2 linked regions of the Pseudophaeobacter arcticus DSM 23566 genome follow. The protein of the gene in region 1 binds, or shares a complex with, the protein of each later gene. Links are inferred from orthologs where the notes say so. Each region holds a gene or a part of one and is shown in the gene's direction. Other genes may lie near its edges.

Region 1 (4,734 bases):
CCACCCCGCGCAGGGGCCTCCGGCGGGTGTTTCGCGCGCGAAACAGTTTGCGGCTGCGCATAGACACCAAAGCACAGCAGCGGCAGGCAGCGATTATCGGGCATCCGCGTCGCCAGACTGGGCTCCAGCGCATATCCAAGCTCATAGGTGGCATAGCCCGCCAGCCAATGCCCCTGCTGCTGCACCGCGTCCAGAGCGGCGAGTGCTGCGGGGACCTGTTGCGCAGAATCAGCGCGGATCACCCGCAGGGGATTGGAGAACTGCATCCCCTGCCCCCGGTCCGGTCCCCAGTGCTGCCCTCGGTCCGACCCCCGGTGATTCCACTGATCTGGTCCCTGATCAAAACGGATCTGCACAGATCACCTCTCATTATTTGGATATTTCTCTTGCCCCCGCATATATCCGTTCGCTATGCGAACAAAAGCAATAAAAGCGGCAATTCGAAGCGCGTGTCCGATCCCTCTTGCACCTTTTTGCGCTACCCCTATAACGCAGGACAATTTGGGCGCTTGGGGGGACCCGACTCGCCATTGAACTCAGAACGTCTGCCAACCTGCTTTGGCCTCGCCGCTCGCACTTAATCGAAGGAAACACTTCCCATGCCAAAAAGAACCGACATCCAGTCGATCATGATCATTGGTGCGGGGCCCATCATCATTGGGCAGGCCTGCGAATTCGACTATTCCGGTGCCCAGGCCTGCAAGGCCCTCAAGGAAGAGGGCTACCGGGTTATCCTGGTGAACTCCAACCCGGCCACCATCATGACCGACCCCGGTCTGGCGGATGCCACCTATATCGAACCAATCACCCCCGAGGTGGTTGCCAAGATCATCGAAAAAGAACGCCCCGACGCGCTGCTGCCCACCATGGGCGGCCAGACGGGGCTCAACACCTCGCTGGCGCTGGAAGAAATGGGTGTGCTGGCGGAATTTGGCGTCGAGATGATTGGGGCCACCCGCGAAGCCATCGAGATGGCCGAGGATCGCAAACTGTTCCGCGATGCGATGGATCGTCTGGGCATTGAAAACCCCCGCGCCACCATCGTCACCGCGCCAAAGCTGGAAGACGGCAAGGCCGATCTCAATGAAGGCGTGCGCATCGCTTTGGAAACGCTCGAAGATATCGGCTTGCCCGCGATTATCCGCCCCGCCTTTACCATGGGCGGCACCGGCGGTGGTGTTGCCTATAACCGGGAAGACTATGAACATTTCTGCCGCACCGGCATGGATGCCTCGCCGGTCAATCAGATCCTGGTCGACGAGAGTCTGCTGGGCTGGAAAGAATTTGAGATGGAGGTGGTCCGTGACAAGGCGGATAACGCCATCATCGTCTGCGCCATTGAAAACATCGACCCCATGGGCGTGCACACCGGCGATTCGATCACCGTGGCCCCGGCGCTGACGCTGACGGACAAAGAATACCAGATCATGCGGACCCATTCGATCAACGTGCTGCGCGAGATCGGCGTCGAAACCGGCGGCTCCAACGTGCAATGGGCGGTGAACCCCGCCGATGGCCGTATGGTGGTCATCGAGATGAACCCACGGGTGTCGCGTTCTTCGGCGCTGGCCTCCAAGGCCACCGGCTTCCCGATTGCCAAGATTGCCGCCAAACTGGCTGTGGGCTACACGCTGGACGAGCTGGACAACGACATCACCAAGGTCACACCGGCCTCGTTTGAGCCTTCGATCGACTATGTGGTCACCAAGATCCCCAAATTCGCCTTTGAGAAATTCCCCGGCTCCGAACCCTATCTGACCACCGCGATGAAATCCGTGGGCGAAGCCATGTCGATTGGCCGCACCATCCACGAATCGATGCAAAAGGCGCTGGCCTCGATGGAATCGGGCCTCACCGGCTTTGATGAGATCGAAATCCCTGGTCTGACCATCGGCACCTGGGACATCGCCACCGACAGTGCCACCGACAAGGCCGCGGTGATCAAGGCGATCAGCCAGCAGACCCCGGACCGGCTGCGCACCATCGCCCAGGCGATGCGTCATGGCCTCAGCAACGATGAGATCCACGGTGTCACCAAATTTGACCCCTGGTTCCTGGATCGTATCCGCGAGATCGTCGAAGCCGAAGCAGAGGTGTGCAGCAACGGTCTGCCAAGCGATGAGAAGGCGCTGCGCCACCTCAAGATGCTTGGCTTTACCGATGCCCGTCTGGCCAACCTGACCAAGGCCACGGAAAAATCCGTGCGCGACACACGGATTGCCAAAGGCGTGACGGCCGTGTTCAAGCGCATCGACACCTGCGCCGCCGAATTTGAGGCCCAGACCCCCTATATGTATTCCACCTATGAGACCCCGATGATGGGCGACGTGGAATGTGAGGCACGGCCCTCGGATCGCAAAAAGGTTGTCATCCTGGGTGGTGGTCCCAACCGGATTGGTCAGGGCATCGAGTTTGACTACTGCTGCTGTCACGCCTGCTACGCGCTGACGGACGCGGGCTATGAGACCATCATGGTCAACTGCAACCCCGAAACGGTGTCGACCGACTATGACACCTCGGATCGTCTGTATTTTGAACCGCTGACGTTTGAACACGTGATGGAAATCCTGCGGGTCGAGCAGGAAAACGGCACCCTGCACGGGGTCATCGTACAGTTTGGCGGTCAGACCCCGCTGAAACTGGCCAACGCGCTGCAGGACGAGGGCATTCCAATCCTGGGCACCACCCCGGACGCCATTGATCTGGCCGAAGACCGCGAGCGGTTCCAGGAGCTGGTCAACAATCTGGGGCTGAAGCAGCCGCATAACGGCATTGCCTCGACTGATGAGCAAGCCCTGGAAATCGCCGAAGAAATTGGTTTCCCGCTGGTGATCCGCCCCTCCTATGTGCTGGGGGGCCGGGCGATGGAGATCGTCCGCGATATGGATCAGCTGCGCCGCTACATCGCGGAAGCCGTGGTGGTCTCCGGCGACAGCCCGGTGCTGCTGGACAGCTATCTCTCTGGCGCGGTTGAACTGGACGTGGATGCGATCTGCGACGGCACCGACGTGCATGTGGCAGGCATCATGCAGCATATCGAGGAGGCCGGTGTGCACTCGGGCGACAGTGCCTGTTCGCTGCCCCCCTACTCCCTGTCCAAGGATCTGATCGAAGAGGTCAAGACCCAGACCTATGCGCTGGCCAAGGCGCTGAATGTTGTCGGCCTGATGAACATCCAGTTTGCCATCAAGGACGGCGAAATCTTCCTCATTGAGGTAAACCCCCGCGCCAGCCGCACCGTGCCCTTTGTGGCCAAGGCCACCGACAGCGCCATTGCATCTATTGCGGCGCGGGTGATGGCGGGTGAGAAACTCACCGCCTTCCCGCACCGTGGCCCCTACAAGCCTGATGCCGGCTATGATGTGAACACGCCAATGGCGGATCCGATGACCCTGGCCGATCCCGATATGCCCTGGTTCTCGGTGAAAGAAGCGGTGCTGCCCTTTGCCCGTTTCCCCGGCGTTGACACCATTCTGGGGCCAGAGATGCGCTCGACTGGTGAAGTCATGGGCTGGGACCGCGACTTCCCACGTGCCTTCCTCAAGGCGCAGATGGGGGCTGGCATGGTGCTGCCATCTGAAGGCCGTGCCTTTATCTCGATCAAGGACGCCGACAAGGGCGCCCCGATGCTGGAAGCGGCCACTGTGCTGATCGAGCAAGGCTTTACCCTGATGGCCACCAGTGGCACCCATAAATGGCTCGATGGTCACGGCGTTGCCTGTGAGCTGGTCAACAAGGTCTATGAGGGCCGCCCGCATGTGGTGGATCTGCTGAAAGATGGCCATGTGCAGCTGTTGATGAACACCACCGAGGGTGCGCAGGCTGTGGAAGACAGCAAGGAAATGCGCTCGGTGGCGCTCTATGACAAGATCCCCTACTTCACCACCGCCGCAGCCTCGAACGCTGCCGCGCTGGCGATCAAGGCCCAGGCCGAAGGCGATGTGGAAGTGAAGAGCCTACAGGGCTAGTTGGCGCATTTTCAAAGCAGAAAAACAAAACCCCGGTTCATTGAGCCGGGGTTTCGTTTTTTGGCAGGTCCCAATCCTCGCCTTCAAAGCTTTGTGTAAATCGCGCGCCGTTAGTGCTCGATCACAGACAGCAGGTCGCGGTTGATCACCAGATTGCGCACCCCATGGGCATGGTCTTCGTCAAACCTGTTGTAAGACAGCCATTTGGCAACAGACTGAATGCTGACCTTGGCGACCTTGGGCCGCACGCCCCAGGTCACCTGAAAGGGGGAGCCCTTCTCATTGTAGCTGGGGCCGGTTGTTGACCCGGAATACTCCACCACCGGCCCGGTGTTTGTGGGAATATTGATGGCCTGGGTCAGGCCGTTTTGCTGTTGCAGCCGGGTCAGCTTGGTGAAATCCAGCGCGGTTTCGTCATTCACCAGCACATAGACCTGAGCCTCGACGCGCAGCTGTGGGTTCTTGATCGCCTCGCTGAGGCACGACCCAAGGGTCGGGCCCGGATCAACCCGCGCCGTGGTATGGACGTAGTGCACCTCGATGGTGTCACCAGGGACCAGGCTGCCATGTTCGGTGACGCCGACCTCCGCCTCCAGCGGCATGAGTTCAGCCGGGCTCAGCGTGCCTGAGTATTTGTAGCCACTGCCATAGCCATGCCCGTCACCATTGCCGGCAAATGTCGTGAACTCGCCCCCGCGATGCTCCGCATTCTCATGGAAATGGATGTTGCACAGGTTCATCTCGGTGTAGGGCGGCGCCGCTTCGA
Region 2 (3,671 bases), 2.0 Mb from region 1 along the record:
TTTTTGTTGATGTTTTGTACGAGGGATACAACATACAACTTCAAGCCAACTTGAGGTCAAGGTCATGCTAGATATTTCAGAACTCTCCCGTTTAAGCGGGTTTTCAGCTTCAAAACTTCGCTATTATGAAGACGTTGGCCTGATCCGTTCAGTGGGACGACGGGGTTTGAAGCGTCTTTACGAGAATGAAGTAAAGGCGCGTATTTCCCTTATTGCTCTGGCACGAACTGCGGGATTTTCGCTGCTGGAGATTAAGGAGATGATTGGAACAGACGGCACCCCCAACCTGGAACGCAATGTCCTGGTTGCAAAGGCAGACGCACTTGATGCGACGATCAAAGAGCTGACCAGTTTAAGAGATGGACTTCGCCATATCGTAAAATGCACTGCAGAAAATCATATGGATTGCCCTCGGTTCAAGCGGATCATGCGCGTTGCACTGACCAAGAAAAAGACTGCTGCCAAAGCGCATCGAAACAGGCCCAGCAATGATTAAATTGATTGCCGGGTGGTTTACCTAACAGTGGCATTTGCAAATGCAGCCGATGATTGCGCCGCTTCGCCAGAGAGCGTCCTATTGCAGACATTCTTGGAACTTGCAGTATCAGGTGGAATGGGCTGAAAGCGGAGCGCCGCCAAAACAAAGAAGGACCCGCGCTGCGGATCCCTTTTGACACGTCACCTTAATAGTCATCGCAGCCTCAGCAGCCGCCGTCCTTGCACAGCTCGTCCTTGACCATGGGGCCGACCTTGCCAAAATCCATCTGGCCGGTGAATTTGGCTTTCAACGCCCCCATCACCTTGCCCATGTCGCGAATCGATGTGGCACCACTTTCGGTCACTGCCGCCTTGACTGCGGCGCGGACCTCGTCGTCGTCGAGCTGTTTGGGCAGGAATTCCTGGATTATGGCAATTTCTTCCAGTTCCCGTTCGGCCAGATCCAGACGGCTGGCCTCTTCATAGGCGCGGGCACTCTCGTTGCGCTGCTTGGTCATTTTTCCAAGGATCGCCAAGACTTCGTCGTCGCCGATGCTGGTCTCTGCATCCCCACCGCGGGCTGCGATTTCCTTGTCTTTGATTGCAGCGTTGATCAGGCGCAGCGTGCTTATCCGCTGGGCCTCCTTGTCTTTCATCGCCTGTTTCAGAGCCTGATTGACCAGGGTTTGCGTATCCATCGTTTTTATCCATCCAGAGGAAACCGGAATTGGCACCTCTATCCAATCGGCCCGCTCAGTTCAAGCGTCTGGCCGTTTCAGGCGACGCGAGGGCAGCGAACGGCTCCCCCATGGGCAATTGCCGCGTGTTTCTTGTACCCCCGCTCTGTCTGCTAGGCTTGACCCCATGCCCGCCCGGCCCTAAAAGCCGATGAATTTCACCCTCAGGAGAGTCTCTGTCATGGCCGATACTGCACCGTCCAAGCCAACCGCATGTCTGGCGCTAGCCGATGGCACCGTCTTTTATGGAGCCGGGTTTGGCGCCACCGGTCGCTGCGTCGCCGAGCTGTGTTTCAACACCGCGATGACCGGCTACCAGGAGATCATGACAGACCCGTCCTATGCCGGGCAAATCGTGACCTTCACCTTCCCCCATATCGGCAATACCGGCGTCACTCCCGAGGATGACGAAACCGCAGATCCGGTTGCTGCCGGCATGGTGGTAAAGTGGGATCCGACGCTGGCCTCCAACTGGCGCTCCACCGAAGAGTTGACAAGCTGGCTCACCCGGACCGGCCGTATCGCCATTGGCGGCATTGATACCCGCCGCCTGACCCGCGCCATCCGGCAGCTGGGGGCGCCCCATGTGGCGCTGGCGCATGATCCCGAGGGCAATTTTGACATCGAGGCGCTGGTTGCCGAAGCCCGCGCCTGGGCCGGGCTCGAAGGTATGGACCTGGCCAAAGAGGTCACCTGCGCTCAAAGCTACCGCTGGGACGAGATGCGTTGGGCCTGGCCCGAGGGTTTTTCCCGTCAGGAAAACCCGGTGCATAAGGTGGTCGCCATCGACTATGGTGCCAAACGCAACATTCTGCGCTGCCTGGCCTCGGCTGGCTGCGATGTTACCGTTCTGCCAGCAACCGCAACCGCCGAAGAGGTTCTGGCCCATAGTCCCGACGGTGTGTTTTTGTCCAATGGACCCGGTGACCCTGCCGCCACTGGTGAATATGCCGTGCCGATGATCAAAAGCATTCTGGCGGATACAGACCTGCCGGTCTTTGGCATCTGCCTTGGCCACCAGATGCTGGCGCTGGCGCTTGGCGGCAAAACCGTCAAGATGAACCACGGTCACCACGGTGCCAACCACCCGGTGAAAGAGAAATCCACCGGCAAGGTTGAGATCACCTCGATGAACCACGGGTTTGCTGTTGATGCCCAAAGCCTGCCCGAGGGTGTCGAAGAGACCCATATCTCGCTGTTTGACGGATCCAACTGCGGCATCCGCATGGTGGGCCGCCCGGTCTATTCCGTGCAGCATCACCCCGAAGCAAGCCCCGGCCCGCAGGATAGCTTCTATCTGTTCGAACGTTTTGCCGAGGCCATGGCCACGCGAAAAGCTTCGTAAAGCAGCGATCAATTGTCGGTTAAAACCGTCACGCGGACATTGTGGTTAACACGCTATTAAGCGACCCTCTGCAGCCTCAGGTGCATAATGCATCTGGGGTTTTTTGTTTTGAGTGATCATATGCGCGGTTTGCAGTCTCGCGGTTTTAGGCGCCTTCGCCGTCCTGTCTGGGGGCCACAGTCAGGGGCAGGCTCCTCTGCTCTTGATCCCAAAAGGGAGACTGAGCCTGTCAGCGCGCGGCAGATCTATCAGCAGGCCCAACATCGCAGCCGCCGGGACCTGTTGCCCACCTTCCCAAACCCCGTCACCGGATCGCTTGGGGCAGGCTCTGTAAAGCGGCAGGTACCACCACCGGGGCCGCAGCCCAGCCCCCTGCTCCCTATGGGATCCAGGACGCTAGAGCAGCCAGGGCGTCCGGGATATCCAGGGCAGGCTCTGCGCAAGGGCCAGGAACACCACCGCGCCCCAGGGGAACAGGCGGCAAACCACAGCGCCACCGCCTACTCTGCTGCGGTGAATGGGGTCTTCCGTGCCGAGGCCCTTGCCCTGCGGTCTATTGACCTCAGCAAGCACCAGCCCAGCGCACCCTTGTTGAACCGGATGCCTGCCAGTTTCTGGCTGCGTCACTGTGCAATCCCATGGGTACAACTCGGGGATGCCATCGCCATTGCCTTTGCCTCCGCCGAAGAGGCGGAAAGCCAAAAACAGACCCTGACCGTGTTGTTTGGCCCCTTTATCCCCGTTCTGGCCCCAGCGGCACAGATCTTGCCTCTGTTGCAGGCACATTTCAAAACCGCCATGGCCCGACGCGCCAGCAGCAGCATCCCCCCCGAACTCAGCAGCAGAACCCTGTTCCAGCAGTCCAAACGATTGAAACAACTGCTGCCAGTCAGCTCTTTTTTCTGCCTTGCGGCGGTTTTCCCGCTCGAGATCTTTTCGCTCTGCTGCGGCGCTGCGCTGTTGTTTCTACTGCTGTTCACCGGGCTAAAGCTCTGCGGTCTTGTCGCGCATCTTCTGCCAAAGCGGCACAGCAGCGTACCATCGCTGCTCAGGCCTGAGAAACCGGATCTGGAGCCCCTGCCGAAGATCTCGGTCCTGGTGCCACTTTACAA

The links.
Region 2: the proteins of carB (region 1) and carA are in contact, whole or in part, in a solved structure (PDB 1KEE), measured with the Escherichia coli proteins. The link is inferred for Pseudophaeobacter arcticus DSM 23566 from one-to-one orthologs.

The regions. Positions count from the first base shown.
Region 1 is NZ_KI421507.1:2,582,794-2,587,527, forward strand. The notes cover bases 260-4,168. They hold carB (carbamoyl-phosphate synthase large subunit), read left to right. Parts: upstream 260-599; coding sequence 600-3,968; downstream 3,969-4,168. Other genes in these bases: ARCT_RS26400 (aminodeoxychorismate synthase component I), read right to left, coding at 260-356; ARCT_RS0116745 (delta-class carbonic anhydrase), read right to left, coding at 4,079-4,168. Outside these bases: more of ARCT_RS26400, read right to left, coding at 1-259; more of ARCT_RS0116745, read right to left, coding at 4,169-4,734. UniProt on the Escherichia coli protein: Large subunit of the glutamine-dependent carbamoyl phosphate synthetase (CPSase).
Region 2 is NZ_KI421507.1:609,743-613,413, reverse strand. Bases 632-3,477 are described here. They hold carA (glutamine-hydrolyzing carbamoyl-phosphate synthase small subunit), read left to right. Parts: upstream 632-1,395; coding sequence 1,396-2,559; downstream 2,560-3,477. Other genes in these bases: ARCT_RS25580 (glycosyltransferase), read left to right, coding at 2,941-3,477; ARCT_RS0106935 (GatB/YqeY domain-containing protein), read right to left, coding at 702-1,175. Also shown: ARCT_RS0106945 (DUF2938 domain-containing protein), read right to left, coding at 1-66; ARCT_RS0106940 (helix-turn-helix domain-containing protein), read left to right, coding at 65-496; more of ARCT_RS25580, read left to right, coding at 3,478-3,671. UniProt on the Escherichia coli protein: Small subunit of the glutamine-dependent carbamoyl phosphate synthetase (CPSase).